DNA from 3 places in the Nocardioides panacis genome. Region 1 is predicted to be linked to each of the others. Evidence: predicted binding sites of a transcription regulator. Region 1 holds the regulator's gene; each other region holds the start of a gene.
The links. Region 1 encodes LexA, which represses DNA repair genes until DNA is damaged. Its sites were predicted from a motif close to TCGAACANNTGTTCGA; they were not measured.
Positions count from the first base shown of each region.

Region 2: the regulator LexA is predicted to act here: its motif matches at 4,196-4,211, upstream of KRR39_RS07970 (HNH endonuclease signature motif containing protein).
Region 3: the regulator LexA is predicted to act here: its motif matches at 6,205-6,220, upstream of KRR39_RS15310 (HNH endonuclease signature motif containing protein).

Region 1 is NZ_CP077062.1:1,062,675-1,072,642, forward strand. Features, by position in the region: gene KRR39_RS05285 (FAD binding domain-containing protein) at 1-371, shown strand, start outside; gene KRR39_RS05290 (xanthine dehydrogenase family protein molybdopterin-binding subunit) at 368-2,452, shown strand; gene KRR39_RS05295 (GH39 family glycosyl hydrolase) at 2,659-3,441, shown strand; gene KRR39_RS05300 (ATP-dependent DNA helicase) at 3,562-5,565, shown strand; gene KRR39_RS25535 (hypothetical protein) at 5,599-5,730, shown strand; gene KRR39_RS05305 (metallophosphoesterase family protein) at 5,786-6,532, shown strand; gene KRR39_RS05310 (MXAN_6640 family putative metalloprotease) at 6,542-8,200, opposite strand; gene lexA (transcriptional repressor LexA) at 8,366-9,070, opposite strand; gene KRR39_RS05320 (SDR family NAD(P)-dependent oxidoreductase) at 9,223-9,968, shown strand, end outside.
Region 2 is NZ_CP077062.1:1,639,396-1,649,363, forward strand. Features, by position in the region: gene KRR39_RS07945 (alpha/beta fold hydrolase) at 1-716, opposite strand, end outside; gene KRR39_RS07950 (RDD family protein) at 752-1,183, opposite strand; gene KRR39_RS07955 (hypothetical protein) at 1,250-1,993, opposite strand; gene KRR39_RS07960 (hypothetical protein) at 2,120-2,287, shown strand; gene KRR39_RS07965 (hypothetical protein) at 2,521-2,781, shown strand; gene KRR39_RS07970 (HNH endonuclease signature motif containing protein) at 2,888-4,162, opposite strand; gene KRR39_RS07975 (family 16 glycosylhydrolase) at 4,270-5,586, opposite strand; gene KRR39_RS07980 (phosphotransferase) at 6,065-7,087, opposite strand; gene KRR39_RS07985 (glycosyltransferase) at 7,336-7,725, opposite strand; gene KRR39_RS07990 (aminoglycoside phosphotransferase family protein) at 8,543-9,829, opposite strand; gene KRR39_RS07995 (glycosyltransferase family 4 protein) at 9,826-9,968, opposite strand, start outside.
Region 3 is NZ_CP077062.1:3,137,158-3,147,125, forward strand. Features, by position in the region: gene KRR39_RS15280 (hypothetical protein) at 1-299, shown strand, start outside; gene npdG (NADPH-dependent F420 reductase) at 373-1,032, opposite strand; gene KRR39_RS15290 (LLM class F420-dependent oxidoreductase) at 1,110-2,150, shown strand; gene KRR39_RS15295 (acyl-CoA dehydrogenase family protein) at 2,150-3,307, shown strand; gene KRR39_RS15300 (hypothetical protein) at 3,335-3,682, shown strand; gene secD (protein translocase subunit SecD) at 3,767-6,079, shown strand; gene KRR39_RS15310 (HNH endonuclease signature motif containing protein) at 6,254-7,546, shown strand; gene KRR39_RS15315 (carbohydrate ABC transporter permease) at 7,571-8,380, opposite strand; gene KRR39_RS15320 (hypothetical protein) at 8,391-9,083, opposite strand; gene KRR39_RS15325 (cytochrome P450) at 9,101-9,968, opposite strand, start outside.

The DNA of each region.
Region 1 (9,968 bases):
CGCAGGGCGAGCTTGTCACCGCCGTCGAGCTGCCGGCGCTGCCGGACGCGAGCCGGTCGGCCTACCGCAAGGTGCGCGACCGCGCGTCGTACGCCTTCGCGCTGGTGTCCGTCGCCGCCGTCCTCGACGCCTCGGGCGGCACCGTCCACGACGTCCGGATCGCCCTGGGCGGGGTGGCCCACAAGCCCTGGCGGGCCAGCGTCGCCGAGGAGCGGCTGCGCGGGGGACCGGCCACCGAGGAGGCGTTCCGGGCCGCCGCCGAGGCCGAGCTCGCCGCCGCCGTCCCGCTGGACGGCAACGCCTTCAAGGTGCCGATGGCCGTCAACACGATCACCGCCACGCTGCGCAACCTCGCCGGAGGATCCCGATGACCGTCACCGAGCCGCGCGCGTCCGTCGGCACCCCCGTCGCCCGCATCGACGGGGAGGCCAAGGTGCTGGGCCTGGCGAAGTACGCCTACGAGCAGGTCGTGGACAACCCCGCCTTCCTGCACCCGGTCCAGGCCACCGTCGCCCGCGGCCGGGTCACCGGGTTCGACTCCTCGGCGGCCGAGGCGCTCGAGGGTGTCCTGCTGGTGCTCAGCCACCTCAACGCGCCCGCCCTGGCGGACACCAGCGACCAGGAGTACGCCGTCCTGCAGTCGCCGGGCGTCGCGTTCCGCGGCCAGATCATCGGCGCGGTGGTGGCCGAGTCGCCGGAGACCGCCCGGCACGCCGCCGAGCTGGTCCGGGTCACCTACGACCAGCACCCGCACGACACCGAGCTGCGCGAGGACCACCCGGACCTCTACGAGCCCGGCCAGGTCAACCCGTCCTACCCCGCGGACACCGACGACGGCGGGGTGGACCAGGCGCTGGCGGCCGCGGAGTTCGTGGTGGACCACCGCTACACGACGCCGATGGAGCACAACAACCCGATGGAGCCGCACGCGTGCACCGCGCTGTGGCAGGACGGTCCGAGGCTGACCCTGCACGACTCCACGCAGAGCGTGCACGGCGTGCGGACCCGGCTGTCCGGGATCCTCGGCCTCGACCCCGAGGCGATCCGGGTGGTGTCGCCGTACGTCGGCGGCGGCTTCGGCTCCAAGGGCATGCCGCACGCGCACAACGTGCTGGTGGTGCTCGCCGCGCAGCTCCTCCCGGGCCGCCCGGTGAAGCTCGTGCTGACCCGCCAGCAGATGTTCACGCTCGTCGGCTACCGCACCCCCACCCTGCAGCGGGTCCGGCTCGGCGCCGACGCGCAGGGCCGGATCACGGCGGTCTCGCACGAGGCGGTGGAGCAGACCTCCCGGATCAAGGAGTTCGCCGAGCAGACCACGGTCGGCACCCGCAGCATGTACGCCGGCGACGCCCGTCGTACGACGCACCGGCTGGTGGCGCTCGACGTCGCGGTGCCGTCGTGGATGCGGGCGCCGGGGGAGGCGCCCGGCATGTTCGGCCTCGAGTCGGCGATGGACGAGCTCGCGGAGACCGTCGGCCTCGACCCGGTCGAGCTGCGGGTGCGCAACGACCCGGCGACCGACCCCGAGACCGGCCTGCCCTGGTCGAGCCGGCACCTCGTCGAGTGCCTGCACGAGGGCGCCGCCCGCTTCGGGTGGGACCTGCGCCGGGCACCCGGCTCGCGGCGCGAGGGAGACTGGCTGGTCGGCCTCGGGATGGCCAGCTCGACGTACCCCGCCTACCTCATGCCGGGCAATACCGCGTCGGTCTCCTACGGCGGCCACGGCCACTACTCGGTCCGGATCGGGGCGGCCGACATCGGCACCGGCTCGTGGACCGCGCTCACCCAGATCGCCGCGGACGCGCTGGGCATGCCGTTCGACCACGTGCACCTCGAGATCGGCGACACTCAGCTGCCCAGGGCCACCGTCGAGGGCGGGTCGGCCGGGCTGGCCTCGCACGGCTCGGCGATCCTGCTGGCCGGCCAGCGGTTCCGGGTCGAGCACGGCGACGCCCCCGAGGCGGGTGCCACCACCGAGGCGACCACCGAGCCGCCCGGCGAGCCGGCGTACGCCACGCACTCCTACGGCGCGCAGTTCGTGGAGGCCCGGGTGAACGTCGACACCGGGGAGGTGCGGGTGCCCCGGATGGTCGGGGTGTTCTCCTGCGGCCGGATCGTCAACCCGCGCACCGCCCGCTCGCAGCTGATCGGCGGCATGGTGTGGGGGCTGTCGATGGCGCTGCACGAGAAGTCGGTCGTGGACCACGCGCTGGGCCACGTGGTCACCCACGACCTCGCGGACTACCACGTCCTCTCGCACGCCGACATCGGCGACATCGACGTGACCTGGCTCGACGAGGAGGACCCGCACGCCAACCCGCTGGGCGCCAAGGGCATCGGCGAGATCGGCATCACCGGCACCGCCGCCGCGGTGGCCAGCGCCGTCCACAACGCGACGGGCCGACGGATCCGCGACCTCCCGATCACCCCGGACAAGCTGCTCCTGCCCTGACCCTCCGCCCCCCGCTTGTAACGCGGGGTTATGGACGCTGCACCCCAGGTACGCCGCGTGCGAACCGTCCACGGGCCGTGCGGAGCCGGCGCTGCGGGACGGCCGCCGCCCTTGTCGTGTGCTGTGGACGGTTCGCCGGCGTCGTACCGCTGCTCCAGCGTCCATAACCCCGCGTTACAAGCCGGGGGGAGGGGCTGGACCTGCCCTTGACATGTGTCGCTCGTCACTTCATCCGGCCGTCGCTGGAGCGCTACGGCCGGGGCGGCACGCCGATCTGGTGGACCGAGTGGGGCGTCACCCCGACGCACTTCTACGAGGTCAGCGACGCGGTCTTCTCCGGGGTGTTCCTGCTCCGCGGGATGGCCTCGTCGATGGGCCGCATCGAGGCGCTGTCCTACTGGGTGGTCTCCGACCACTTCGAGGAGCTCGGCCGCCCGCCGGCGCTGCTGCACGGCGGGTTCGGCCTGCGCACCATCGGCGAGCTGCGCAAGCCCCGCTGGTGGGCGCTGGCGCTGCTCAAGCGGCTCGACGAGCGGAGGCTGCCGGTGACCTTGGCCGGCGACGGCGCGGGGTCGCTGGTGGAGACGCTCGCGACCCGGTCCGAGGACGGTGCCGTCTCGGTGCTGGCCTGGAACATGACCCTGGACCAGACCAAGGCGGCCGGCTCCGAGCCGCACGACCGCGACGTCACGGTCCGCGTCGACGGGCTGGTCGCGGGGGCGTCGTACACGCTGACCCACGACCGGGTCGACGCCGACCACTCGAACGTCGCCGGGACCTGGGGCGCGCTGCGCGACGGCGACCAGGCCTGGCCCGACGAGGAGCAGTGGGCGGCGCTGCGCGCCGCCGACCGGCTCGAGGCGCTCGAGGAGCCGCGGGAGGTGCTGGCCGACGCCGACGGCACCGTGACGGTGACGACCACCCTCCCGATGCCCTCGATCTCGTTCCTGCACCTCGCCCCCGCCGACCCGGCGACTCCGGCGGGCTGACCCCTGCCGACCCGGCGGGTCTGGCGGGCGTACGCCCGCCACACCCGCCGGGTCGGCGTCGGCTCGGGGGCCTGTGGAGCGGGGGCGGGGAACGTCGGCCGTTCTCGGTAGGGTGCTCCGGTGCCCGAGACCGACGCCCCGCCCACCTCCCGAGTCCGTGAGGTCCTGGCGAGCGCCGTGGAGGCGCTCGGCGGCCAGGAGCGGGCCGGCCAGATCCAGATGGCCGAGGCCGTCGCCCGGGCGATGACGTCGGGGGAGCACCTGCTGGTCCAGGCCGGCACCGGCACCGGCAAGTCGCTGGGCTACCTCGTCCCGGCGCTGCTGCACGACCGCCGGGTGGTCGTCGCGACCGCCACCCTGGCCCTGCAGCACCAGCTCGTCGAGCGGGACATCCCGGCGCTGCTCGAGGCCGCCGACCACGTGCTGCACAAGAAGCCGTCGTACGCCGTGCTCAAGGGCCGCTCGAACTACGCCTGCCTGCACCGCATCCGGGAGGGCGTGCCGGACGAGCAGGGCGCGCTCGTGGAGATGCCGACCGGCTCGATGGGCAGCGAGGTCCTCGCCCTGCGCGCGTGGGCCGAGGAGCAGACCCAGGTCAAGGGCAACGGGGACCGCGACTCGGCGCCCAAGCACGGCGACAAGGTGTGGCGGCAGGTCTCGGTCAACCACCGCGAGTGCCTCGGCGCGGCCAAGTGCCCGTTCTCCGACGAGTGCTTCGCGGAGCGGGCCAAGGAGAAGGCCGCCCAGTCCCAGCTGATCGTCACCAACCACTCGCTGCTGGCGATCGACGCCATCGAGGGCGTCCCGATGATCCCCGAGTACGACGTCGTGGTGATCGACGAGGCCCACGAGCTGTCCGCCCGGGTCACCCAGGCGGCGACCGACGAGCTGTCCGTGCCGGAGGTCGAGCGCACCGCGCGCCGGGCCCAGCGGCACGTCGAGGGCATGGAGGCCGACGACCTCGCGGACGCCGGCGACGCGCTGCGCGCCGCGTTCGACGAGTGCCCACCCGGACGCCTCGACACGTTGCCGGAGCCGCTCTCGGACGCCGTCCAGCTGGTCCGGGACGCCTCGCGCGCGCTGATCTCGGCGTTCCCCAAGGAGTCGCAGTCCGACGGCGAGGGCGACGCGGGCCGCACCCAGGCCCGCGGGGCGGTGCAGGAGCTGTTCAAGAACAGCGAGCGGATGGCCGCCAACTCCCAGGCCGACGTGCTGTGGCTCTCCGAGCGCGACCGGGCCCGCGGCGGCGACCAGCTCTGCGTGGCGCCGCTGCAGGTGTGGGGCCCGCTGCGCGACAGGCTGCTGGCCGAGAAGACCGTGGTGCTGACCAGCGCCACGCTGATGCTCGGCGGCGACTTCAGCTCGGTGGCCACCTCGCTCGGGCTCAAGCCCAGCGAGCGCGTCGACCACTCGCTGGCGGAGTCCCCGGAGCCGGCGGCGCCCGACGACGGCCGGCAGCCGTGGCGCGGCATCGACGTCGGGTCACCGTTCGACTACGCCCGGCAGGGCATCCTGTACGTCGCCAAGCACCTGCCTCCGCCCGGTCGCGACGGCCTCGGGGCCGCCCAGCTCGACGAGATCGTCGACCTCGTGGACGCCGCCGACGGCCGCACCCTGGGGCTGTTCTCCAGCCGCCGGGCGGCCGAGGCGGCGGCGGAGGCGGCCCGCGAGCGGCTGCCGCACCTGACGATCCTGGCCCAGGGCGAGGCGCAGCTGCCCGAGCTGGCCCGGCTGTTCGTCGAGGACCCGCACGCCTGCCTGTTCGGCACGCTCAGCCTCTGGCAGGGGCTCGACGTGCCCGGCGACACCTGCCAGCTGGTGCTGATCGACCGGATCCCGTTCCCGCGCCCCGACGACCCGCTGATGTCCGCGCGGCAGAAGGCCGCCGACCAGGCCGGCGGCAACGGGTTCATGCAGGTCGCCGCGACGCACGCCGCGCTGCTGCTCGCGCAGGGCAGCGGCCGGCTGATCCGGACCACCAGCGACAAGGGCGTGGTGGCCATCCTGGACCCCCGGCTGGTCACCGCCCGCTACGGCGGCTTCCTGCGCGCCTCGCTGCCGCCGATGTGGTCGACCACCGACCGGTCCGTGGTGCTCTCCGCGCTCAAGCGGCTCGCCTCCTGACGCGGCGCGAACCCCGGTGCTAGCGTTTTCGCCATGCAGCGGAACCCGTGGTCGATGGTCGCCCTGGTCGTGGCCTGCCTCCTGCTCGTGGTCGGCGCCGCCGCGGAGCATGACCCGGGTGACGCGAAGCCGGTCACCACGGTGCACCGGCCGCTGACCCCGTAGCCCTCCCGGGTGAGCCGACGCTCGTCGGGCGCGCGGCGGCTGGAAGGATGTCCGCATGGGGAGCACCTACGTCGTCAGCGACGTGCACGGACATCTGGACGACCTGCGCGAGGTGCTGCAGCACGCCGGGCTGGTCGACGGCGAGGACCGCTGGACCGGCGGCGAGACGGACCTGTGGGTCCTCGGCGACCTCGTGGACCGCGGCCCGGACGGCATCGGGGTGATCCGGTTCGTGCGCTCGCTGCAGGAGCAGGCCCCCGACCGGGTGCGGGTGCTGCTCGGCAACCACGAGGCGCTGATGCTGGGCTACCACCTGTTCCCCGACACCCGGTTCGCCGAGCTGTGGCTGCTCAACGGCGGGCACGAGATGGACCAGGCCGGGCTCACCGCGGACGACGTCGCCTGGGTGCGCAGGCTGCCGGCGATGGCCCGGGCCGGCGACCGCCTGCTGATGCACTCCGACACCACCGACTACCTCGCCTGGGGGTCGTCCGTCGACGAGGTCAACGCCACCGTGGCCGGGCTGCTCGCCGGTGACGACGCGCAGGAGCACTTCGACGTGTTCGCCGCGCTCACCAGCCGGTTCGACTTCAACGGCACCGACGGCGCCCGGGTCGCGAGGGCCGTGCTCGACACGCTCGGAGGCGAGCAGATCGTGCACGGCCACAGCATCATCGGCAGCCTGCTCGACGTACCGTCCGCGCAGGTCGAGGGTCCGCTGACGTACGCCGACGGGCTGGTGGTCGCGATCGACGGCGGCCGCTACGACGGCGGACCGCTGCTGCTCGTCGCGCTCAGCTGACCCGGGGAGTCACCGGCTGGCGTGCGCGGCGTACCGGGTGGTCAGCGCGTCGTCGAGCGGGAGGCCCGAGCAGCTCTCGTAGGTGTTCTGGTGGCACCGGTAGCGGGTGCTCGCGTTGATCAGGTCGAGCTCGACGGAGCTGACCTCGTGCGAGGAGAAGCCGACCAGCCGGGTGCCCGCGCCGGAGCGGGTGAGCCGCACCGGGTAGCCCACCACCCTGCCGTTGCGGTGGTGCACGATGACCCGGGCGAGGGAGCCGCGGTACGTCGCCGGCATGTCGACCGCGACCCGCAGCGTGGCGTGCCGGCCCAACGACGGGCTCGGGACGTAGCGCACGAACAGCTGGCCGAGGTGGTACAGCGTGGCGGTGTGCGGGTGCGACGTGGGCGACCTGCGGCTCAGCGTGCGGGAGGCGAGCAGCGGCGAGGCGTGGTAGGCGTGCCCCTCGGAGTAGTAGTGCGCGGGGTCGCGGTTCCACACGCCGAACCGGGCGAGCGTCTCCGCGATCGTGGTGCCCTTGAGTGCCAGCACCCGTTGGAGCGCCTGCAGGGAGTAGGCGTCACCGGCCGCCTGCTCCCACACGTACCGGATCATCGTCGGGTCGTCGGTGTTCCCCGGCCCGGACGACTCGCTGAGGAACCGCCAGAACAGCCAGGCGCCGTACCCACGCAGGTCCGCGGTCGCGAAGTCCAGGGGCATGTCGGAGGCGGCGAGGGGGCTGCCGGCCAGGTAGCGGCGGTTGTCGTCGACCGCGTCGAACAGCTGGTCCTCCATCCAGGTCGCGGTGCCCTCCATCAGCCACGGGTCCTCGGACCAGTCGTAGGCGAACTGGACCGCGTGGAACAGCTCGTGCGCGGCGGTCACCCGGAGGTTGTCCACCGGCGTGCGGGTGCCGCCGAACTCGGTGGCGGCGTAGTCGTTGTCCAGCACGCAGTAGCCGTAGACGGCCCGGACCGAGGTGCGCGCGGTGTCGTCGGGGACGCAGTAGCCGTAGAGGCCCTGGTCACCGATGTTCGCGAGGTAGACGTCGAGCCGGCCGTCCCCGCCGTTGTCGATGGCCGCGGTGTCCGGGACCGGTGTGCGGTAGCCCATCACGGCGGTCTCGGCCGTGTAGACCGCGTCGACCGTCTGCAGGGTCAGGCTGACCCAGGACGGCACCGTGGCGGGGTCGCCGTCGGAGCCGGTGGGCGCGTTCGCGTCGTTCTCCACCCAGTGCACGCAGACCGTGGCCGTGCAGACCATCGCGGCCGGCACGGTGTACTTCGGCTCGCCGCCGACCGCGTTCGACCCGTCGGTGGGCCGGCGCAGGATGTGCCGGGCGGAGCGGCGCTCGGCCGGGGTGGCCAGGTCGTGGGCGCGCAGCGCGAGCTCGCGCAGCACCAGGGTGCCGTCGCGGGTGGGCTGCGTGGCCGGGCGGTCGGCGCGCGACTGCGGGGCACTGGTCGTGGGTGCGAACAGGTCCTGGGCGCCGGCCAGCGCCCGGGTGGCCGCGGTCGCCGGGTCCTGCACGGGCTCGGGGGTGGTGCCCTCGCCGACGGTAGGTGCGGGCGCGGGGGCGGTGGTCGCCGTGGTGACGTCCGGACCGGGGTCCGCCACGGCGACGGCGCTGCCGAGGGGCCCGACGAGCAGAGTCGTCGTGAGAGCGAGGGTGAGCAGTTGTCCGATCACGGGAGACACCGGTCTGTGAGAGGGACAGTCAGCCTAGCCTCGGTGGGACGGTCGGTGCCGCGTGTCGCGAGATCTGCCGGGACGATCTGGGGAAAGCCGGACAGAGCGGCGGACGCGACGACGGACCGCCCCGTGAGGGGACGGTCCGTCGGTCGTGCGGAGCGGTCAGACGCGGCGCAGAACCGCGGTGACCTTGCCCAAGATCGTGGCGTTCGTGCCGTCGATCGGGTCGTAGGCCTGGTTGTGCGGCAGCAGCCACACCTGGCCGTTCTTGCGCTGGAAGGTCTTGACCGTCGCCTCGCCGTCGATGAGCGCGGCGACGATCTCGCCGTTCTCGGCGGTCTGCTCCTGGCGGACCACGACGTAGTCGCCGTTGCAGATCGCCGCGTCGATCATCGAGTCGCCGACGACCTCGAGCATGAACAGGGTGCCCTCGCCGACCAGGCTCTTGGGCAGCGGCATGATCTCCTCGACCCGCTCGTCGGCCAGGATCGGGCCGCCGGCCGCGATCCGGCCGACCATCGGCACGTAGGTCGCCGCGGGCATCGCGTCGCCGACGCCGGTCTCGTCCACGGACTCCGCCTCGTCGGGGTTGAACACCGACAGTGCCCGGGGGCGGTTGGGGTCCCGCTTGAGGTAGCCCTTCTCCTCGAGCACGCGCAGCTGGTGGGCGACCGACGAGGAGCTGGTCAGGCCGACCCGTTCGCCGATCTCGCGCATGCTGGGCGGGTAGCCGCGACGCTCGATCGAGTCCCGGATCACCGTCAGCACGCGCTGCTGGCGCGGGGTCAGGCCGTGGGCGTCCGGGGGGCCGTCCGGGAGCTCCGCGACGTCGGCTCCGCCGCCGGTGTCCTTGCGCTTGCCTGCCATGGGGTTGCTCCTTCTGCCGCGTTCCGCTCGCCTGACCGTGCTGTCACGTTAGTCGTCGGGCGACGCGTTGTTCAAACATTTGTTCGAACGGCGTGTCGCCCGGCGACGGTGCCGTCGACGGGTCCCGGAGGTCGTCTGGTTGGCTCCTGGGCATGGACAGTGCGGTGGTGACCGGGGCGGGCCGGGGCATCGGGCGGGCGGTCGCGGCGCTGCTCGTGGAGCGTGGGTACGCCGTCGTGGTGACCGACGTGGACGGTGCGGCCGCCCGTCGTACGGCGGGCGAGGTGGGTGCGGTCGCCGGGCTCGCGCACGACGTGCGCGACGAGGCGGCGCACGTCCTGGTCGCCGGGGAGGCGGCCCGCCACGGCCGGCTCGCGGTCTGGGTGAACAACGCCGGCGTGGGTGACGACGGCACCCTGGTCGAGCTCGCGTCATCGTCGGTGGACGCCCTGGTCGACGTCAACCTCAAGGGCGTGCTGTGGGGGATGCGGGCAGCGCTCGCCGCGTTCGGGGACGGCGGCGGTGACGTCGTCAACGTCGCGTCGTCCTCCGGCCTCGGCCCCGTCCCGGGTCTCGCGGTGTACGCCGCGACGAAGGCGGCCGTCGTCTCGATCACCATGTCCGCGAGCGTCGAGGTGCCCCGCGGGGTCCGGGTGCACGCGCTGTGCCCGGACGGAGTCGACACCGCGATTGTCGAGGGGATGCGCCCCGACGGGCCGGCCAAGGCGATCGTGCACTCGTCCGGCCGGCTGCTCACCGTGGAGGAGGTGGCCCGTGCGGCGGTCGCGCTGGTCGGCTCGCGCCGGGTGGTGCGCAGCCTGCCGGCCTGGCGGGGAGCCCTCGTCCGCGTCGGGTCGCTGGCCCCGTCGCGATCGGCTGCGGGGTTCCGGCTGTTCGC
Region 2 (9,968 bases), 580 kb from region 1:
AGCGCGGGGCACTCCACCCGCAGGCCCGCCGCGGCGTCCGCCTCGTCGTGCTCGAGGTCGATCGAGGCGCCGGCGCGGTAGTCCTCGCAGCTCGCCCGGACCACCTCCGGGTCGGCGAAGCACCGCACGTACTCCTCGACCGCCGCGGGGTCGAAGGCCTCGGTCCCGCTGCCGGCCGACCACTGGGCCAGCTTGCGACGCAGGAAGTAGCCCGGGTCGCCGCCGATCAGCCGCTCGGGCAGGTCGGGCTCCTGGGCGAGGAAGAACCAGTGGTAGTAGGCCTGCGCCAGGGCCCGGTCGACGTGACCGAACACGTGCCGGGTCGGCACGATGTCGAGCAGCGCCACCCGGGTCACCGCCTCGGGCCGGTCCAGGCACAGCCGGTGGGCGACCCGGGCACCCCGGTCGTGGCCGACGACGGCGAAGCTGTCGAAGCCGAGCGCGCGCATCAGACCGACCTGGTCCTCGGCCATCACCCGCTTGGAGTACGACGCGTGGTCGGCGCTCGACGCAGGCCGCGAGGAGTCGCCGTACCCACGCAGGTCGGAGAGCACCACGGTGTGCCGGTCGGTCAGCCCCGGGGCCACCCGGTGCCACATCAGATGGGTCTGCGGGTAGCCGTGCAGCAGCAGCACCGGCGGGCCGTCCCCGGCCACCGCGGCGTGGATCCGCGTCCCGGCGACGTCGACGTCCTGGTCTTCGAAGGTCTCGAGCACGGGTCCTGCCTACCACCCTGGCGGACCAGCCACGGTCACGGTCCGGAGCCGGCCGCCTCGGTTCGCGGGATCCAGTCGTAGATCACCGCCGTGCGCAGCACCAGGTCCTGCACCGACCGCTGGGTCCGGCTCACCGCGCACCACAGCAGGCCGATCGGGAGCACCGCGCAGAACACCGCCCGGACGAACGCGGTCAGGAAGTGCAGCCGTCGCCCCCGACGGGTCACCACCCGGAGCCCCATGACGTGACACCCGTAGGTGCGCCCGACGGTCGACCAGGCGACGGTCGCGTAGAGCACGTAGGTCACCAGCGCGCTCGTCACGGAGAGCAGGGCACCGACCTCGATGACCTGGAACCCGCGCGGGTTGAGCACGAACACCAGCCCGTTCACGGCCGCGTACGCCGCCACCAGCAGCGCCACCACGACCCCGGCGTCCACGACGTTCGCGACCACCCGGGTGACCACGCCGGCCCGGTGTCCCTGGTACGGCCGCGCCTCGCGCGGGACGGGGGAGACGCCCTCCCCCCTCTCTCATGAACGTGTCGTCGCTCCAGGGTCAGGTTGCTGCGGGACGCCCGACGCGGTCCGGCCGCGCCTGAGCCGGAGCCGGTCGATCGCCCGGCCGACCGCCTCGTCGCCGGAGATGCTCTGCATCCGGACACCGCGGACCGCCTCGGAGGCCACCGAGCCGGTCGACTCGCGGATGATCTCGGGGAGGTCGACCTCGGCGATCACGTTCTCGGCGATGCCGACCAGGTCGAGCCGGTCGATCACCGCGTCCAGGTCGAGCCGCTCCACCACGGCGTCCAGGTCGAGCCGCCGGGCCACCGCGTCGACGTCGAGCCGGGCGGCCGCCGCGTCGAGGTCGACGGCCGCGACCAGGACGTCGAGGTCCACGCGCTCGCGCACGATCTCGTTGAGGTCGAGGCGGTTCACCACCGCGTCGATGTCCACCTCGGCCACGACGCTGTCCAGGTCGACGTACCGCTTGACGAGGTCGGTCAGGTCGATCCGCCGCAGCACCGCCGCCGCGACGGCCGGGACCACGACGTCCAGCACGTCCGAGATGTCCTGCGCCAGCTCGTCGCGTCGTTCCTCGCCGCGTCGCACCAGCGCGGAGAGCCAGGTCCGCGGCTGGTAGCGCGGGTCCAGCAGCGGTGGGCTGAGCACCAGCCTCGCCACCGGCCGCGTCACCGCGCCTGCGCGGTGGCCCAGTCCGGCGGCCCGCGACCGGGCCGTCTCCGACAGGTTCCTCAGCTGCTCTGCTCCGTCCACGGACCCAGGGTCGAGGAGTCCGCGGCCGGCTGCATCATCCCGGGCGGACGGGACCGCGCCGTGTCCCGCGCCGTCGAGCCGCCCCTCCCTGGACTGTGACCCCCAGGTGGGGCCACGCTCATAGGCATGAGCCGTGCCCGTGTCCTCCTCTGTCGGCTGGGACTGCATCACTGGGTCGATGCGCACACCGACGAAGGGGACCGGTACGCGCTGTGCACGAAGTGCGGCAAGGACGACTACCGCGGCCGGACGGCCCCGGACGAGGGTCCGAACTGGCCCGGCAAGCAGTGGTGAGCCTCCGTCCGCGCGCCACACCCGCCACGGTCGCGCTTCTCACGGCGGTCGTCGCCGTGGCTGCTTCTGGCTGCGCTCCGGGCGCCGGCACGGGGCGGCGGTCGAGCGTGCACGCGCCCGCATCGGGCGGACCGTGCCGAGACCCGAGAGGGGTTCCGGAGGAGCCCGCGGTCTTCGAGCCTCGGGACGGCAGGGCCGACCCCGCACAGCTCGACGCGTTCCTGGGTGCGACGGTGACCGCGGACAAGCACCCGTGCGTGTTCGTCCACGTCGCGCGGGCCGCGGAGCACTGGCGGGTGAGGTCCTTCTCGGTGAGTGTCTACCAGCGCAGGAACGCGCACTTCCACGGCTCGGCGCACGACCTGGACCACGCCTACCGAGCCCGCCACGTCGACCCCACCTGCGCGAGCGCCGAGGCAGCGATCGTCACGACAGACGGCCACCGGCGCGTCCGCTACGTCACCACGACCGGCATCGGCAACGGCGCGTGCTGACCGACGACGCTTCCCGGTAGTACCTCTCCCGGGTCTCTTCCGCGACGGCACGAGCTGATCGGCCGGTAGGTCCAGCGAGGCGAGATCGACCGTCCATGGGCCGTGTCTAGGTCCGTCGGTGGAACTGGATCTGGCCGGTGGGCAGGTGGCTGGTGACGTAGCCGGGTGAGTGGGCCTTGCCGTGGTGGAACGCGCACAGCAGCCGACCGTTGACGACGCTGGTGGGTCCGCCCTGGGACCAGGGCTGGTCGTGGTGGGCGTGGCACCAGGCGGCCGGCCGGTCGCAGCCCACCGTGGTGCAGCCCCGGTCCCGGATGGTCAGCGCGGTGCGCTGGGCCTCGGTGTGCAGCCGGGTCCGCCGCCCCAGATCGAGCACCACCGACGGCGAGCCCAGGACCCGGCGCCAGACCGCGGGCACGATCCCGGCCTCGCAGGCCAGCTGCCGGGCTGCACCGGCCGACAGGGGCTGACCGGTGTCCAAGGTGGCGGTGCCGAGCCCGGACAGCAGCCGGTCGTAGTCCAGCAGCACCACCACGGTCGCCGACATCCCGCCGGCCACCGGCAGCCGGTCGGCCGGCACCCGCTCCAGGAGCCGGCAGAACGCCTCCCCCAGCCGCTCGGGCCGCGACAGTCTCACCCGGCTGTTTGGCTGGTGCTGGTGCTGGTGCTGGTGTCGGGGGTGGGTGAAGGCGTGCAGCATCTTGGTCAGCATCGCCGCGTGCAGCGCAGGGATCTTGAACCGGCCGGTGTGGCTGCCGTCCGGGTTCGCCGACAGCTGCAGGAACGTGGCCCGGGCCGCCGCGGCCTCCTCGGCCTCCAACCGACGACCCTCGGCGAGATCGGCGGCGTCGGGGTCGATCACCTCCAAGACCCGCCGCCCCAGCACCTTCAGCGCCGCCGCGTCGAACTCGCCGGCCGCCCGCACCAGGTGCGCCTCGGTCCGCCCCCGGTCCACCACCGACACTCCCTGCGGCAACGCCTGGATCGAACGGACGATCACCGTCGCCTGCGCCGGATCCACCCGCCCGGCCGCCAACGCGTCCCGGGTCACGTCGAACCCGGTATCCAACGCCACCGCAAGAGCCACCTCGGCGTGCGCGGCACCCCGGCTCCGCCGAGTGACCTGGGCCAGCCAGGCACCGGTCGAGGTCGCCGCCGAGTCCGCCGCCACGTCGTTGCGGTCCGCCGCAGCCAGCACCCGCAGCCGCAGCTCGGCCAGCCGGGCCTCGGCCCGAGCCAGCCCCACCACCACCGCGCGCTGCTCGTCCGGGGTCATCGACCACGCCGGCGCCGAGGCGAGCCCGTCCAGCACCTGATGCACCCGCGTGGAGAACCGGGCGATCGGATGCGCCTGGTCCTCGGTCCGGATGGTCGTCGACATACCCACCACGCTAAGAACAACCAGCCATCTCTTCCGAACACACTTCCGGACCCGTGTACAAGCTGGAATTCGCCACGCTTGGGGACGAAAAGCGGCCGGAGCCGAGGCTACCGCTGGTACACCCGGACGTAGTCGATGACGTAGTCGCTGGCGCCCAGGGGGGCGCCGATGACCGGCTTCTGGTAGTAGGCCGGCATGCTGCCACCGACCTGCAGGTTGAGCCGGATGTTCATCGGGGTGTCGAACGTGTCGTCCAACCAGGGAACCGCGGAGACCGTCTTGGAGAAGACCAGCCGGTCGTCGACGTACCACTGAACCGAGCCCGGCTCCCGGTCGACTGCGTAGGTGTGCCAGTCGCTGAAGGTGCCGCTGGGCAGGACGTCCTCGTGACCGAACCTGGCCATGTCACCGTTGGTGGACTGGTGGACGGTCTGCACGGTGCGGTTGCCCATGCCACCGACGGCCTCCATGATGTCGAGCTCGCCCAGGCCGCTGTTCTCACGCAGCCAGAAGGCCGGCCACATGCCCTGGGCGGCGGGCAGCTTGGCGCGCATCTCGATCCGCCCGTACTGCCAGGCTGCCTTGCCGATCGTGTCGAGGTAGCCCGAGGTGTACTGCCGGGTGGTGGACCCGACGGTGTAGGACTCCTTCAACGCTCGCAACGTCAGCGCCCCGTTGGAGACGAAGACGTTGTCGGGCCGCGCGGTGACGATGGACTCCTCGTTGTTGGCCCACGAGTTGTTCCGGACGTTCCACTTGCTGCCGTCGAGCGAGGAAAAGTCGTCGGACCAGACCAGGCGGTACCCGGCGGGCGCGGGAACCACCGGCGGAACCGGCGGCGGCGTGGGAGGCGGCGACGTCGGAGCCGCCCCAGCGGGAGCAGCCGTCGTCGGGGTCGAGCGGGTCGGCGGCGTGGAGACCTTGACGAGACGCGGGGCGCTCACCACGAAGCTCCTGTGGGCCGGGAGGGCCCACGTCAGCATGTCAAGGTCCAACGTGGCCCCGGACGTCTTGGCCTTGTAGCGCACCGTCACGTGAGCCCAGCGCGACGCTGGGTGCCTCGCGTCGGCACCACGCCCCGCCACCGCGCGCCGGTGCCCCTTCTTGCTGCGCATCCACCTGCTCGCCACCGCGGAGCCGCGCTTCGTCGAACCGTCGTACTCCACGAGCCGGACACCCGAGGACACACCGGACCTGGTGGCTTTGAGCCACACGCTGGCCCGGTAGACGGTGCCGGCCCTGGTGGAGGCCACGGTGTTGGTCTTGTCGTTGAGCGCGAGCGTCCGCGCTCTGCCGGTGGTGTTCGTCACCTTGATCCCACGCCGGCCGTCGTGGCCGTCGACGACCGACAGGCGACCGCCGGACCTCACCGTCCACGCCGAGGTGCCGTGGGCGAAGTTCGGGTCCTTCACCAGGTTCCTCACGGACGGAGAAGCGACGGCGAGGGGGAACACGGCACATGCGGTGGGTACGACGGCCGTGATGACCGCGACAGCCGCGGTTCCGCGACGTGCCCGGCGGCGCGCTGAGGACGTCCGGGGGCTGGTCGAGCGGGGGGGGGAGTGCGGCCGGCCGTTCGGCTGGTCGTGCTCAGGACGCTTCTGAGGCGCTGGAAAGGGGTCATGCTGGGCCACGGGTCTCGGTGCGGTTGTCGGTGCGCTCAACGATCCCGGCCGCGTCCTACCCTCCACATCCCCCCCTCGCGGACGGTTCTGCTGCAGGGCGGCTCGGCAACCACCCCGACCGGGCGGGCCGCCTTACGGGCTGCGTCCCGTCGCCTCACCCCGATGCCGAAGATCTGGTCGGACGCACGCTCCTGTCTGGCTCCCCCCGCGACCCGACCGGCGCTGTGCTGCCCGAGCGGACAGGGGCGTGGTCCATGACTGGCAGACGCTGTTCCGGTCAGGCTCTCAGCAGCGAGGTCATCTCGGCGTGCCGTCCGAGGTCCGTCTCCAGGGCCGACTGCCAGCCGGGGGAGTGGCGGTGCAGGTGCCGGTAGCAGCGGTGCAGGAACTCGACGCCCGCACAGGTCTCCAGGAGCGCGGCGTCGATCTCGGTGCCGGAGGCGCGGGAGTACGACGCCAGCAGTCCGTGGGCGACCGCCTGCTTGACGCGTGCCGGAAGTTCCCGCAGCGCGAGCTCCACGAGGAACTCGGCGAGGTCCACCTCGGGGGGCCCGTGCACCATCGAGTCGAGGTCGACGAGCACGGGTCCTCGCGGTGACGAGACGAGCTGCGCGAGGTGGAAGTCGCCGTGCAGCGTGCGCACCCGCTCGTGGCGGGCCTCGCCGCGCCGCCTCGTCGTCGCGGTCACGACGTCGGCCACCACCGAGGTGATCGGGGGATGGGCACGGACGAGCTTGGCCGCCTTCTTGTGCGTCTCGACGAGCAGGTCGTCGACGACGACGTCCCGCGTGAGAGGCACGGAGGATGCGTGCACGGCCGCGAGCAGCGCCCCGAGCGATGCCGTCGCCTCGGGCAGCTGGTCGGGCTCGACGGCGTCCGCCAGGGGGGTGCCCGGGGACCGCGCGGGTCCACAGCACTCCTCGGACCGGGTCCGCTGCCAGCGGCTCGGCGACCCGGAGCCCGTGTGACGGCTCCGACGCGGACCACAGTGCCTGGTGGCGGGCCCCGATGTCGGCGGTCGTGCCGTCTGCGAGGTGCTTGGCGAAGACGGCCGGTGCGCCGTCTCCCTCGACCTCGACCTCGAGGCGCAGCGTGGCGCTCGCCTCGGGCTGGTAGCGGACCACCGTCGTGCGCAGCCCGTCTCCCGGCGACGCCCCCAGCAGGTCGCGGACAGCCGGCGGCATGAGACCGGTAGCCAACCGGGGGTCGACCAGGGAAGGCAGCGTGGGGAGCCGTGGGTCCTCGGGGAACCGCCACACGACCAGGTCGAGCTCGGAGAGGTGCGCGCTCCGACCGTCACCGCGAGCCACTCGGTCCTGCTGCCAGGCCACCTGACTGGCGTCGCCCGCCGGGAAGCCCTTGACGTACAGCCTCACCGGGTCGGCGTCGTGCGAGGTGACGAGGTACGTCGCCCACCCCCGGCATCGCAGGGACTCCGGACGGAACGGATGCGTGAGCCGCGCGTCGAGCAGCCGCACCGTGGCCACCTCACCCGGTAGCCCGAGCCTGCCGCCGTGACGCGCCAGGACGTCGGTCATCCACGCGACGTCAGTCAGGTTCGGGAGCCACACGCTGGCGCCCCCTCACGGCGGTCTCCGCGCTCCGTGCCGCCGACAGCGCCCGCAGCAGCTCCGACGTACGGGTGCGCCCGTCGAGGTCGAGAGGGACCGCGCGCGGAGTCCAGGCGAGGGCGTCGCGCACGGCGTCCTCGAAGGTCTGTGCCGAGAGTCGGGTCGGGTCGAGGACGCGCAGCGCACCGAGCCTCTCGAGCCTTCGGGCGCGGGCGGCCTGCTCGTCCTCCCGTCCCTCGCTGTAGGGCACGACGACGGCCGGTGTCGTGCAGCCGAGGATGTCCATCGTGGTGTTGTAGCCCCCCTGGCTCACCGACACGGCTGACGCTGCCATCTCGCTGCCGAGGTCGGGGAGGTAGCGCACCACCTCGAGCCCGGGCGCCCCCCGCCGCCCGGCTCGTGAGCTCGTCGACGACCGGGTCGGGGAGGAACGGTCCCGTCGCGATCACGGTGCGCAGCCCGAGGTCGCGCCACAGGCGCGGCTGCGCCTCGACGGCCGCGCGGAACAGCGGCGCGCCGACCCGTCCGCCACCCGCCGACACGAGGACCCGCCGCTCCCGCGAGGCCTCGCGGGTGCGGGAGCGGGGTGCACGGACGAATCCGGTGTAGTGCACGGGTACGCGCAGCGGGACGCTCGGACGGAACGTCTCCTCCAGGGTCGTGAACCGGGCGTCCGCGTGCACCAGCACGGCGTCGAAGTACGCGTTCGCCACCCTGCTCGCGCGGTCGTCGTGGCCCTGCTGGTCACGTCGGCTGCTGACCAGGATGTCGCGCAGGCTGCAGGCGATGAAGGGGACGTGGCCGGCGGAGCGCGCGGCCTCCAGGAGCGGCATCAGCTCGCCCGCGAACTTCCTGCGACCGAAGGGGAACAGCTCGATCAGCACCACGTCGGGGGTCGTGGCCCGGAAGCACTCCTGGATGATCGACCGGCGGAGCCGCAGAGCCCTCTCGACCGTGAACCGGTCGTCCCGGCTGACCAGGGCGTGGTCGCCGTCGAGACCCAGCGGCGGCAGGTGCACGACGTCGGTCGTGGGGGGGCTCGGGGAGCTCCGCGGGCCACGGCCCGCCGTTGAGGAGCGTGACGTCGAAGTCCTGCGCCAGGCCGTCGGCCAGGTGCATCGAGCGCACCAGGTGACCGAGCCCCGTCGTCTGCTGGCAGTGGAAGAGCAGACGTGGTCGCGTCGTCACCGGTCCGCCCCCTGGTGCCCGGCCCATCGCCGGGCCGTCGCCAGGACTCGCTCCAGGTCACCGATCGTGGCGACGTCGACCCGGCTGATCGCGCGCGCCGCCCGCTCGACGAGCAGGGCCGCGGCGGCGTACCAGAGCAGGTCGGTGCGTGACGGCCCGTGCTGGTACGCCGCGAGCAGCGCCTCTGCGGCGGCCCGGGCCGTGTCGGGGTCGATGGGGTCACGCGGCCGCGGGCACCAGAGCCTGGCCAGCACGCCGCCGAGCTCGGCGGCGGCCGGTCCCGCGCTCGCCTCGTCGAAGTCGACGAGGCTGACGCCCTGGTCGTCCACCAGCACGTTCTTGGGGTGCAGGTCGCCGTGCAGGAGGACGCGCGCACCGGGTGGCGGTGCGGTCCTCAGCAGCTCGCGGACCAGCCCCTCGGTCACCGGGCCCAGGTCCGGTCGCGCGGCGCGGACCAGGCTCCCCGCGGCCACCAGCCGACCCGGATCCAGCCGCGTGAACGGCGCGAACCCGTGGATCGGCTGAGCGTGCAGCACCGACAGTGCGGCGCCGAGTGCCGCCATGGCCTCCGGGTAGGCGACCCGGTCCAGCTGGTGGAGCGGCCGACCGGGCGCGGGCGTGAACAACGCCAGGTGCTGGTCGGGCAGGTAGCCGATCGCATCCGGCAGGCGCAGGCCGCCGCGCTCGGCGACCCCACGGCGCACGGCGCGCAGGAGGGCGACGCCGCGGCGGCCGTCGTCCCCGCTCTGCACCTTGGCGAAGCCGACCGTCGCCCCGCGCGCGTCCGCGCACCGGAAGGTGGCAGCCTTCTCCGGCGTGTACGCCTTCATCTCGCTCTGCGTCCACGGGGCACCGAAGACGCTCCGGAGCCCCGGTGGCGGGCTGGTCAGCGCGCGAAGGCCGAGCAGCTTGCGGTCCTGCGGGAAGACCCAGAAGACGGTGCTCGTCTCCTCGTCGAACAGCACCGACCCGGGATCGGCACCCTGGCGGACCGCGGCGTCGCGGGCGCAGCTGAACTGACCGGGGGCAGCGGCCGCCGGGAACATCCGCGCGCTCACCAGGAGGCCGCCCGGCTCGGGGCCGATGCGGTAGCTGGCCCGCAGGCTCTCGCCCCTGCGGTACTTCGCGCGGACCCGTTCACAGGTTCCGCTGCGATCGCCCGGGGCCCGGTCGAGCAGCCCGGCGAGCCGGGGGCCGACGACCCGGTCGTCGAGCAGGTCGTCGCGTCGCGGCAGCACAGGATCGGGGGCCAGGAGGACCGTCTCCTGGGCGCTGCTGCTCATCGCGCCTCCTTCCGTCGGTCAGGGGAGTCCGCGTCGCCCGCCGCTGCGACCGGGCGGGCGTACAGCAACGAGGCCATCCGCGCGGCGGCCGCCCCGGCGTCGAAGCGCTCGCGCACCGTCTCGCGTCCCCGCTTCGCCA
Region 3 (9,968 bases), 2.1 Mb from region 1:
TCGGCGGAGCAGTCGGCTACGTCCTCGGCTCGCGGGCCGGACGCCAGCGCTACGAGCAGATCAAGTCGCAGGCGCAGTCGTTCTGGACGAACCCGAAGGTGCAGGAGAAGGCCACCCAGGCCCAGGACTACGCCAAGGACAAGGCGCCGGTCGTCAAGGACAAGGCCGCCGGGGCCGCGGCCAGCGCCGCTTCCGCCACCAAGGAGGCCGCCGGCGCCGCGAAGGACAAGGTCTCCGGCGACTCGCAGGACACCAGCGCGGCCTACCCCACGTCGGCGAGCACCACCGGCACCGTCTGACCCACCCGCCGACCCGTCACTCGTGCAGCACAGACACGCGTGTCTGTGCTGCACGAGTGACGGGTCGGCGGTGTCAGAGGCCGGAGATGCGGGTGCCGGAGCGGATCTTGTAGCGCTTGTTGATGCTGATCAGCACCGCGGTCCAGGGCTCGAGCTGCCGGGCGATCCGCAGCCGTCCGGCGTCGACGCCGTCGCGCGAGGTCACCGCGCGGGCGAGCTCGACCGCGACCGCCTTGGCCTCCGCGTCGTCCCCGCAGACCAGCACGTCCTCGTGGTCGAGGTACTCCGCGTCGCTCCACAGCGAGGGCGCGGAGACGTGGTGGAAGGCGCCGACCACCCGGGCGGACGGCACCAGCGCGGCGGCCGTCTCGGCGGCGCTGCCGCCGGGGACGTCCAGCCCGTAGGGGCCCTGCTTGTCGAACCCGAGCGGGTTGACGCAGGAGATCACGGTCTTGCCGGCGAGCTGCCCGGCCAGCGAGGCGACCAGGTCGTCGTGGCCGTCGTACGGGACCGCGAGGACGACCACGTCGGCGCCCGCGGCCGCGTCGGCGTTGCCCAGGCCGCTCACCGAGCCGTCGGGCACCCGGGCCGCGATCTCGGCTGCCGCCTCGGCCGCCCGCTCGGCGGACCGGGAGCCGAGCACGACCCGGTGGCCGTGCCGCGCCCAGCGGTAGGCGAGGCCCCTGCCCTGCGGACCGGTGCCGCCGATGACCGCGATGTCGTAGCTCGTCACACGCACTCCCTTGAAATCGTGACAGCGATACTGTCACGGTAGTACCCGTCCGCCGAGCCCAGATCACGAGGTCGCAGATGAAGCTCTCCACCCAGCTGATGTACGCCGGCAACCCGCGGGAGGCCGCCGACCAGGTCGCCGCCCTCGAGAAGTCCGGGCTGGACACCGTCTGGGTGGCCGAGGCCTACGGCTTCGACTCCCCCACGCTGATGGGCTACCTCGCGGCGAAGACCGAGACCGTGGAGATCGGCTCGGCGATCCTCAACGTCTACTCGCGCACCCCCGGCGCCCTCGCCCAGACCGCCGCCGGCCTCGACAACGTCAGCGGCGGCCGCGCGATCCTGGGGCTCGGCGCGTCCGGCCCGCAGGTCATCGAGGGCTGGCACGGCCTGCCCTACGACAAGCCGCTGGGCCGCACCCGCGAGGTCGTCGACATCGTCCGGATGGCGCTGCGGCGCGAACGCCTCGTGCACGACGGCAAGATCTTCCACCTGCCGCTCCCCGAGGGCCAGGGCACCGGCCTCGGCAAGCCGCTGAAGATGCTCACCAAGCCGGAGCGGCCGAGCATCCCGGTGTACGTCGCGGCGCTCGGCCAGAAGAACGTCGAGGGCACCGCGGAGTACGCCGACGGCTGGCTGCCCTTCCTCTACGCACCGGAGAAGGCGCACCTGGTGTGGGGCGACGCGCTCGCCGCCGGCGCCGCCAAGCGGCCCGACGACCTCGGTCCGCTCGAGGTGGTGGCCGGCGGCATGGTCTGCGTCGGCGACGACGTCAAGGGCATGCTCGACCTGGCCCGGCCGATGTTCGCGCTCTACATCGGCGGCATGGGCGCGAAGGGCAGGAACTTCTACAACACGCTGGCCTGCGAGTACGGCTTCGAGGCCGAGGCCGCCAAGATCCAGGAGCTCTACCTCGGCGGCAACAAGCGCGACGCCGAGGCGGTCGTGCCGCTGGAGCTGCTCGAGATGGTGAACCTCGTCGGGCCCGCGTCCTACGTCCGCGAGCGGATCGCGGCGTTCCGCGAGTCCGGCGTGACGAACCTCCAGGTGATGCCGGTCCCCGCCGACGGCGGCGACCCGGCCGCCCTGGTGGCCCAGGTCAAGGAGTGGGTGGCCTGATGGCCCGCCGCGACCTGCTCGACGAGGAGCACGAGGCGTTCCGCCGTACCGTCCGGTCGTTCCTGGACAAGGAGGTCGTCCCGAACCACCCCCAGTGGGAGGCCGACGGCCAGGTCAGCCGGGAGGTGTGGACCCGCGCCGGCGCCCAGGGGCTGCTCTGCTTCGACGTCGCCGAGGAGTACGGCGGCCCGGGCGTCCGGGACTTCCGCTACAACCTGGTGCTCGCCGAGGAGATGACCAAGGCCGGGGCGAGCGGACCGGGGTTCTCGGTGCACACCGACATCATCGTGCCGTACCTCAGCAGCCTCGGGACCGACGAGCAGAAGCGTCGCTGGCTGCCCGGCTGCGTCAGCGGCGAGACGATCACCGCGATCGCGATGACCGAGCCCGGGGCCGGCAGCGACCTGCAGGGCATCCGGACCAGCGCGGTCGACAAGGGCGACCACTACGTCCTGAACGGCTCCAAGACGTTCATCAGCAACGGCGCGATGGCCGACCTGGTGATCGTGGTGGCCCGCACCGACACCACCACCGACGGCGGCCTCGGCCACAAGGGCATCTCGCTGGTCGTGGTCGAGGCCGGGATGGCGGGCTTCGAGCGCGGCCGCCGCCTCGACAAGGTCGGGCTGCACGCCCAGGACACCTCCGAGCTGTTCTTCGACGACGTCGTGGTGCCCAAGGAGAACCTGCTCGGCGAGGAGGGCAGCGGTTTCGTGTCGCTGATGAACAACCTCCCCCAGGAGCGGCTGTCCATCGCGATGATGGCCGCCGCCGCGTGCGAGGCGGTGCTCGACATGTGCCTGGCCTACGCCCAGGAGCGGGAGGCGTTCGGCCGGCCGATCGGGAAGTTCCAGAACACCCGGTTCACCATCGCCGAGATGGCCACCGAGGCACACATCGCCCGGGTGTTCGTCGACGACTGCGTCAAGCGGCACAACGCCGGCGAGCTCGACGCCAAGCTGGCGTCGATGGCGAAGTGGTGGACCACCGAGCTGCAGAAGAAGATCGTGGACGCCGGGGTGCAGGTGTTCGGCGGCTACGGCTACATGACGGAGTACCCGATCGCGAAGGCGTTCCTGGACAGCCGGGTGCAGACGATCTACGGCGGCACCACCGAGATCCAGAAAGAGATCATCGGCCGCTCCCTCGGCCTCTGACCCCTGGCGACCACCTAGACTCGGCGGATGCAGCGGGCCGGGCACCACGTCGTCCGGAGCGCCGTCCTCGCGGCGCTCTCGGCGCTGCTGCTGGTGCTCGCCGGCCCGTTCGCCGGTGCCCAGCCCCACCTCCCCGCCCGCACGGCCGGTCCCGGGGTGCACCGCACCACCGGCGTCGACCCCGGCCCGGCCACGGCCCCGCAGGCCCACCGGTCGGGCCACCTGCAGCGTCCCGACGGGTCCGCGCCGGCCCTGGTCCCGGACCGGGCAGGCTCGCCCCGTCCGACGTACGCGACCCGCGCCGGCTCCGCGCGGACCGAGCCCGTCCGGGCGACCACCCGTGCCACGGTGCACGGGCGTGCACCTCCGGCCTGACGGAACCCCCACCCGTCCGTCCGGCCCCCGTCGCCGCGCTCTCCCGAGACCCCTGCGCGGGGCCACTCCTCCTGTGGAGCCCGCATGCCCGCCTCGCCGTCCCCTGCCCGCCCCCGCTCCCGCGCGCCGCTGTGGCGCGCCGCCGCCTCGTTCGTGGTGATCGGGCTCGCCCTGCTCGCCGCCCTGTCCCTGTCCCCCCGGCTCGGCCTCGACCTCGAGGGCGGCACCCAGATCGTCCTGGAGACCCAGGACAGCGCGCGGGTCGCCGCCGACCGCGAGTCCACCGACCGGGCGCTGGAGGTGCTCCGCGGCCGGGTCGACGCGCTCGGGGTGGCCGAGCCGACCCTGGCGCGGGCCGGCGAGCGGCGGATCATCGTCGAGCTGCCCGGCGTGCAGGACCCCCGCGAGGCGGCCCGGGTGATCGGGCGCACCGCCCAGCTCGGCTTCCACGTCGTGCGCGGACCGGCCCAGCCCGGCACCGAGGCGCCTGCCGGCACCACCCGGGTCCGCGACGAGGACGGCCAGCCGATCCTGGTCGGGCCGCTGGTCCTCGACGGCAACGGCGTCAAGGACGCGAGCGCCGAGCTGCCGCAGGACGGCGTCGGCTCCTGGGTGGTCTCGGTGGCGTTCAACCGGTCCGGTACGCCGGAGTGGCGCGACCTGGTGGACCGGGCCTGCCGGACGCCGCAGGGCAACCAGCGGATCGCGATCCTGCTCGACCGGGAGGTGATCTCCTCCCCCGCGGTGCAGCCCGAGCTGTGCTCGGGCGCGGGCGCCGCCACCCAGATCACCGGCCAGTTCACCCAGCGCAGCGCCGACGACCTGGCGATCCTGATCAAGGGCGGTGCGCTGCCGGTGCCCGTCGAGGTGATCGAGCAGCGCACCGTGGGCGCCACGCTGGGTGACGCCGCGATCGACGCGTCCCTGGAGGCCGGGATCATCGGCATCGCCCTGACCGGGCTGTTCATCGTGCTCGTCTACCGGCTGATGGGGCTGATGGCGACGGTCGCGCTGGCGGCGTACGCCCTGGTCTCCTACGGGCTGCTGGTCTGGCTGGGTGCGACGCTGACGCTGCCCGGGCTGGCCGGCTTCGTGCTGGCGATCGGGCTGGCGATCGACGCGAACGTGCTGGTCTTCGAGCGGGCCCGGGAGGAGTACGCCGCGCGCCGGGGCGAGGGCCTGGCCGCGGCCGTCGACACCGGCTACCGCAAGGCCTGGTCCGCGATCCTGGACTCCAACGTGACCACGCTGCTCGCGGCCGGGCTGCTGTTCTTCTTCGCCTCGGGCCCGGTCAAGGGCTTCGGGGTGACGCTGTCCATCGGCGTGGTGGCCTCGATGGTCTCCGCGCTGGTCATCGCGCGGGTGCTCACCGACTGGGCCGTCCGGCGCTCGTTCGCCACCCCGGCACTGTCCGGGATCGGCGGCACCGGCCGGCTGCGCACCTGGCTGGTCGAGAGGGGCCCGTTCCTGATGCGCCGCGCGGGTGCGTGGATCGGGGTGGCGGTAGCCGTCGCCGTGGTGGCGGTCGGCGGCATCGTCGTACGCGGCCTGGACCTGGGCGTGGAGTTCACCGGCGGGCGACTGCTGGAGTTCTCCACCGGTCAGGACGTCGGGGTGGAGCAGGCGCGCACCGCGGTCGCGGACGCGGGCTTCCCGGGCGCCGTCGTGCAGACGTCGTCGGGGACCGGCGACGCGGACAACATCACCGTGCGCACCGGCCAGATCAGCAACGACGAGGCCGTCGGGATCGAGGAGTCGCTGGCCAGGACCGCCGGGGAGGTGACCAAGGAGCGCGACGAGCTGATCGGCCCCACCCTCGGGCAGGAGCTGCGGACCAAGGCCCTGGTCGCGTTCGCGATCGCAGTCGGCGCGCAGATGGCCTACCTCGCGTTCCGGTTCCGCTGGACGTACGCCGCGGCCGCCGTGCTCTCGATGACCCACGTGGTGCTGACCGTCGTCGGCGTCTTCGCGTGGCTCGGGAAACCGGTCGACGGGGTGTTCCTGGCGGCCGTGCTGTCGATCATCGGGCTGGCGGTCAACGACACGATCGTGGTGTTCGACCGGATCCGGGAACGCACCCGCGGCGGCGAGGGACGGCTGCGCGAGACCGTCAACGAGGCGATCCTGCAGACGATCCCGCGCACGCTGAACACCGGCCTGGGCGCGATGTTCATCCTGGCCACGCTGGCGGTCCTGGGCGGCGACTCGCTCCAGGACTTCGCGGTGGCCCTGCTGCTCGGCCTGACGGTGGGGATCTACTCCACGATCTTCACCGCGGCGCCGCTGGCGATCTGGGCGGAGGAGCGGTGGCCGCCGGTGGCCCGGTCGGCCCGGCAGCGGACGGTCGACCCCTACGCCGACATCCCGGCCGCGGGACGGGAGAGCGGGTCGCTGTAGCGGTCTCCGGGGGTCGGCTGCTGGTGGATCTGCCTGCCGTTCGCGGGGCAGCGCGCCGGGTGACCCGCGTTCGATGAGGGCCAGGTTTCGTCAACAGGCGCTGGGGATCCGGGGTTCTCCCCAGGCCGCTCGCTCGTTCGAGCGAGCACTGCTTCGGGCTCCTAGCGTGGGTGCATGACCTCGATGACCGCACCTCCGCCGCCTCCGGTCGGGCAGCCGCCCGCCGGACATGCGGTGCTGCGGTTCACCACCTCCCTGGCCGACGCGTTGGACCGGCTCGCCGAGGTGCCGACCTGGTCGATGACCCGAGCCGAGCAACGTGAGGCCCTGGTCGAGCTGCGCCGGCAGCGCAACCGGTTGAAGGAGCTGGAGCTGCGGGTGCTGGTGCAGGCCGACCGCGACGACGTCGCCGCCGACTCCGACGCCGTCGACACGGCGGCCTGGCTGGCGCACGCCACCGGGACCAGCACCGCGAGCCGGCACCGCGACCTGCACCTCGCCACCAAGCTCGATACCCGGTTCGGCGAGACAAGGCAGAGCCTGGCGGCCGGGGTGATCGACGCGGAGAAGGCGGCGATCGTCACCGACGCCGTCGAACAGCTCACCCGCGACTATGACGACCTCCCTCCCGGCACCGAGGCCCGCGCCGAGGCGCACCTGCTCGAGCAGGCCCAGGTGTTCGACGCCCGCACCCTGCGCAGGTTGGGGCACCGGCTGTTCGAGGTGGTCTGCCCCGAGGCGGCCGACGCCGCCGAGGGTGCCAGGCTGGAGAAGGGGGAGGCCCGGGCAAGGGCGCTGGCCCAGCTGACGATCCACGACCAGGGCGACGGCACCAGCAGCGGCCGGTTCCGGCTGCCCGCCCTGCACGCGGACCTGCTCAAGAAAGCCCTCGAGGCACTGACCAGCCCGCGGCGGATCGGTGACGCACGCCTCGATGCCGAGACCGGGGCGAAGCTGCCGCACGCCACCCTGCTCGGGCACGGGCTGATGGAGCTGCTCGAGCACCACCTCAGCGCGCTGCCCCAGGTGAACGGCTCCCCGTTCACCCTGGTCGTCACGATCGGCCTCGACGCCCTGGTCTCCGGTCTCGGGGTGGCGGCCCTTGACACCGGGCACCGGGTCTCGGCCGGGGAGGCCCGTCGGCTGGCCTGCCGGGCCGGGATCATCCCGATGGTGCTGGGCGGTGACTCGGTGCCGCTGGACGTGGGCCGGGAGCGGCGGCTGTTCGACCGCTACCAGAAGCACGCGATCAACCACCGCTACCAGGGCTGCGCCGCACACAGCTGCGACCGGCCACCGGCCTGGGTCGAGTACCACCACCTGCAGCCCTGGAGCCACGGCGTCCCAACGGACACCAGCAACGGCATCTCGCTGTGCCCGGCCCACCACCGGATGGCCGACCACCCCCAGAGCTACGACCTGCGACGACTCCCCGACGGCAAGGTCCGATTCCACCGGAGAACCTAGACCGCGAGCCTGGTGGTGGAGTGCCTAGCGGGCGACGTCGTTGCGCCGCGACAGCCAGAGCAGCATCGCGGCGACCACGAACGCGACCGGCAGGCACATCAGCACGGCAGCCGCCATCTGGCCGCCGAGGAACCCGAGCTCCGGCAGCTTGGACAGCAGCACCGGCAGCGTCTCGCTCCGGTCGCTGCGGTTCAGGCCGCTGGAGAACAGGAAGTCGTTCCAGCTCGCGACGAACACCAGGGCCGTCGTACCGGCGACCCCGGGACGGGCCACGGGGAGCACCACCCGCCAGACGAGCGCGACCGTGCCGGCCCCGTCGACGCGGGCGGCCTCCTCGACCTCCACCGGGACGGCACGGAAGGCGTAGGCGAGGAACCAGACGGCGAGCGGCAGCGTGTAGCTGAGCTGGGCGAGGCCGATCCCGCCGAGCCGGTCGAGCCAGCCCAGCCCGGACAGCATCTGGCTGATCGGCACCAGCACCACGATGCCGGGGAAGAACGCGAATGCGAGCATCACCGCGAGGATCTGCGCGCGGCCGGGCACCGGCAGCCGGGCCAGGGCGTACGCCGCCGGGATCGCCACGGCCAGGCTGACCAGCGTCGTCCCCGCCGAGAGCAGCAGGCTGCGCGCGAGGGTCGGGTAGAACCCGAACACCGAGGAGGCCAGGAAGCGGTAGCTGCCGAGCGAGAAGGCGTGCGGGACCAGGCCGGTGCCGGCACCGGCGGGGTCCGGGTCGAAGCTCAGCACGAGCATGTACCAGAGCGGCAGCACGGCGAACGCGACCACCCCGGTGCCGCCGGCCCACAGCAGCGCGGTCCCGAGGCGTCGTCGCATGCGCGTCACCCTAGCCGCGCCCGGCGGGCGCGTCGGGGTAGAGACGCTCCGTGCCGAACTCCGAGAACGGCCGGGTGTTGTGCGGGTTCTCGAACAGGGTTCCGGCCGGGGTGGGTCGCGACACCAGGACGCGCACGGTCACCCAGGCCGGGTGGGCCAGGCAGCCACGCGGGACGGTGAGGTCGACGCGGTCGCGGGCGGGGTCCACGGACCGGGCGAACCCGGGGCACGCGCGGCCGGCGCCGTCCGGGCCGACGAACCGGGAGGGCCGGCGGGGCACCCGGGAGCCGTCGGCGGTGAGGTCCAGGAACCAGCGGCCGCGCGGCGTGGTGAGGCCGAGGTCGACGGTCGGGCGGCCCACCGGGCGCAGGTCCGCGAACCGCAGCCGGACGCGTACGGCGTCCCGCCCGTGCACCACGCGCAGCCCGACCAGGTCGATCGACGTAGCCGGGACCGTCGTCGTGGCGGGCGGGTCGGTGGCCACCAGCGCCACGTCACCCCGCGGGTCGCGCAGCGCGGTCCGGACCGGCCGCACCGCGATGCCGAGCTCGTCGACCGGGCCGTCGTCCACCCCGGGAGCCGGGTGCAGCGAGGACGTCGGCAGCGTCAGCGTGGGCCGGGGCGTCGACGGGGTCGTGGTCGTGCAGGCGCCGAGCGCGAGGAGGAGCACCGGCAGCAGCGCGAGCCGCACAGGTGCCCTCACGCCCGGAAGAGCGCGGGTCAGCGCAGCGCGGGTTCCGGCTGGAGCCGGACCGGCAGCGCGTCCACGCCGTAGACGATGGACATCTGCCGGTAGTCCACGTGGTCGGCCGCCAGCGACAGGTCCGGGAAGCGCCGGGCGAGCGCCGGGAACGCGGTCCGCAGCTCCATCCGGGCGAGCTCGGCGCCCACGCAGCGGTGGAAGCCGTGCCCGAAGGCGAGGTGCGAGGCGACCGGCCGGGACAGGTCGAAGGCCTCCATCCGGTCCCCGAGCCGCGGGTCGCGGTTGGCCCCGGCGAGCTGGCAGATCACCACGTCGCCGGGCGAGACCTTGTGGCCGCCGACCTCGACCTCGGTCTTGGGGAACCGCGGGAAGGCGATCTGCACGACGGTCAGGTAGCGCAGCAGCTCCTCCACGGTGCGGTCCACCACGGCGGGGTCGGTGCCCACCCGGCGGAAGTCCTCGGGGTGGTCCATCAGCACCGCGGTGCCCAGCGCCAGCATGCTCGCCGACGTCTCGAGACCGCCGGTGAAGACGCCGTCGGCCAGGCCGCCGAGGTCGAAGTCGTTGATCTCGTCGCCGTGCTCGCGGATGATCTGGCCGATCAGGCCGTCGCCCGGGTTGTCGCGCTGCTTGCGGGTCGCCTCCATGAGGAACTTCCGCGAGTCCGACACGGCGCCGAACACCCCCTGGCCGCCGTACGACACGTCGAAGCGCGCGGAGCCGAGCTGCCGGAAGGTCTCACGGTCCTCGTCGGGCAGGCCGAGCAGCTCGCAGATCACCAGGAACGGGACCGGGAACGCGAAGGACGGGACCAGGTCGACGACGCCGTCGTTCGCCGCCGCCTGGCGCTCGATCTCGTCGAGCTGCTTCTCGACGATGTCGGCG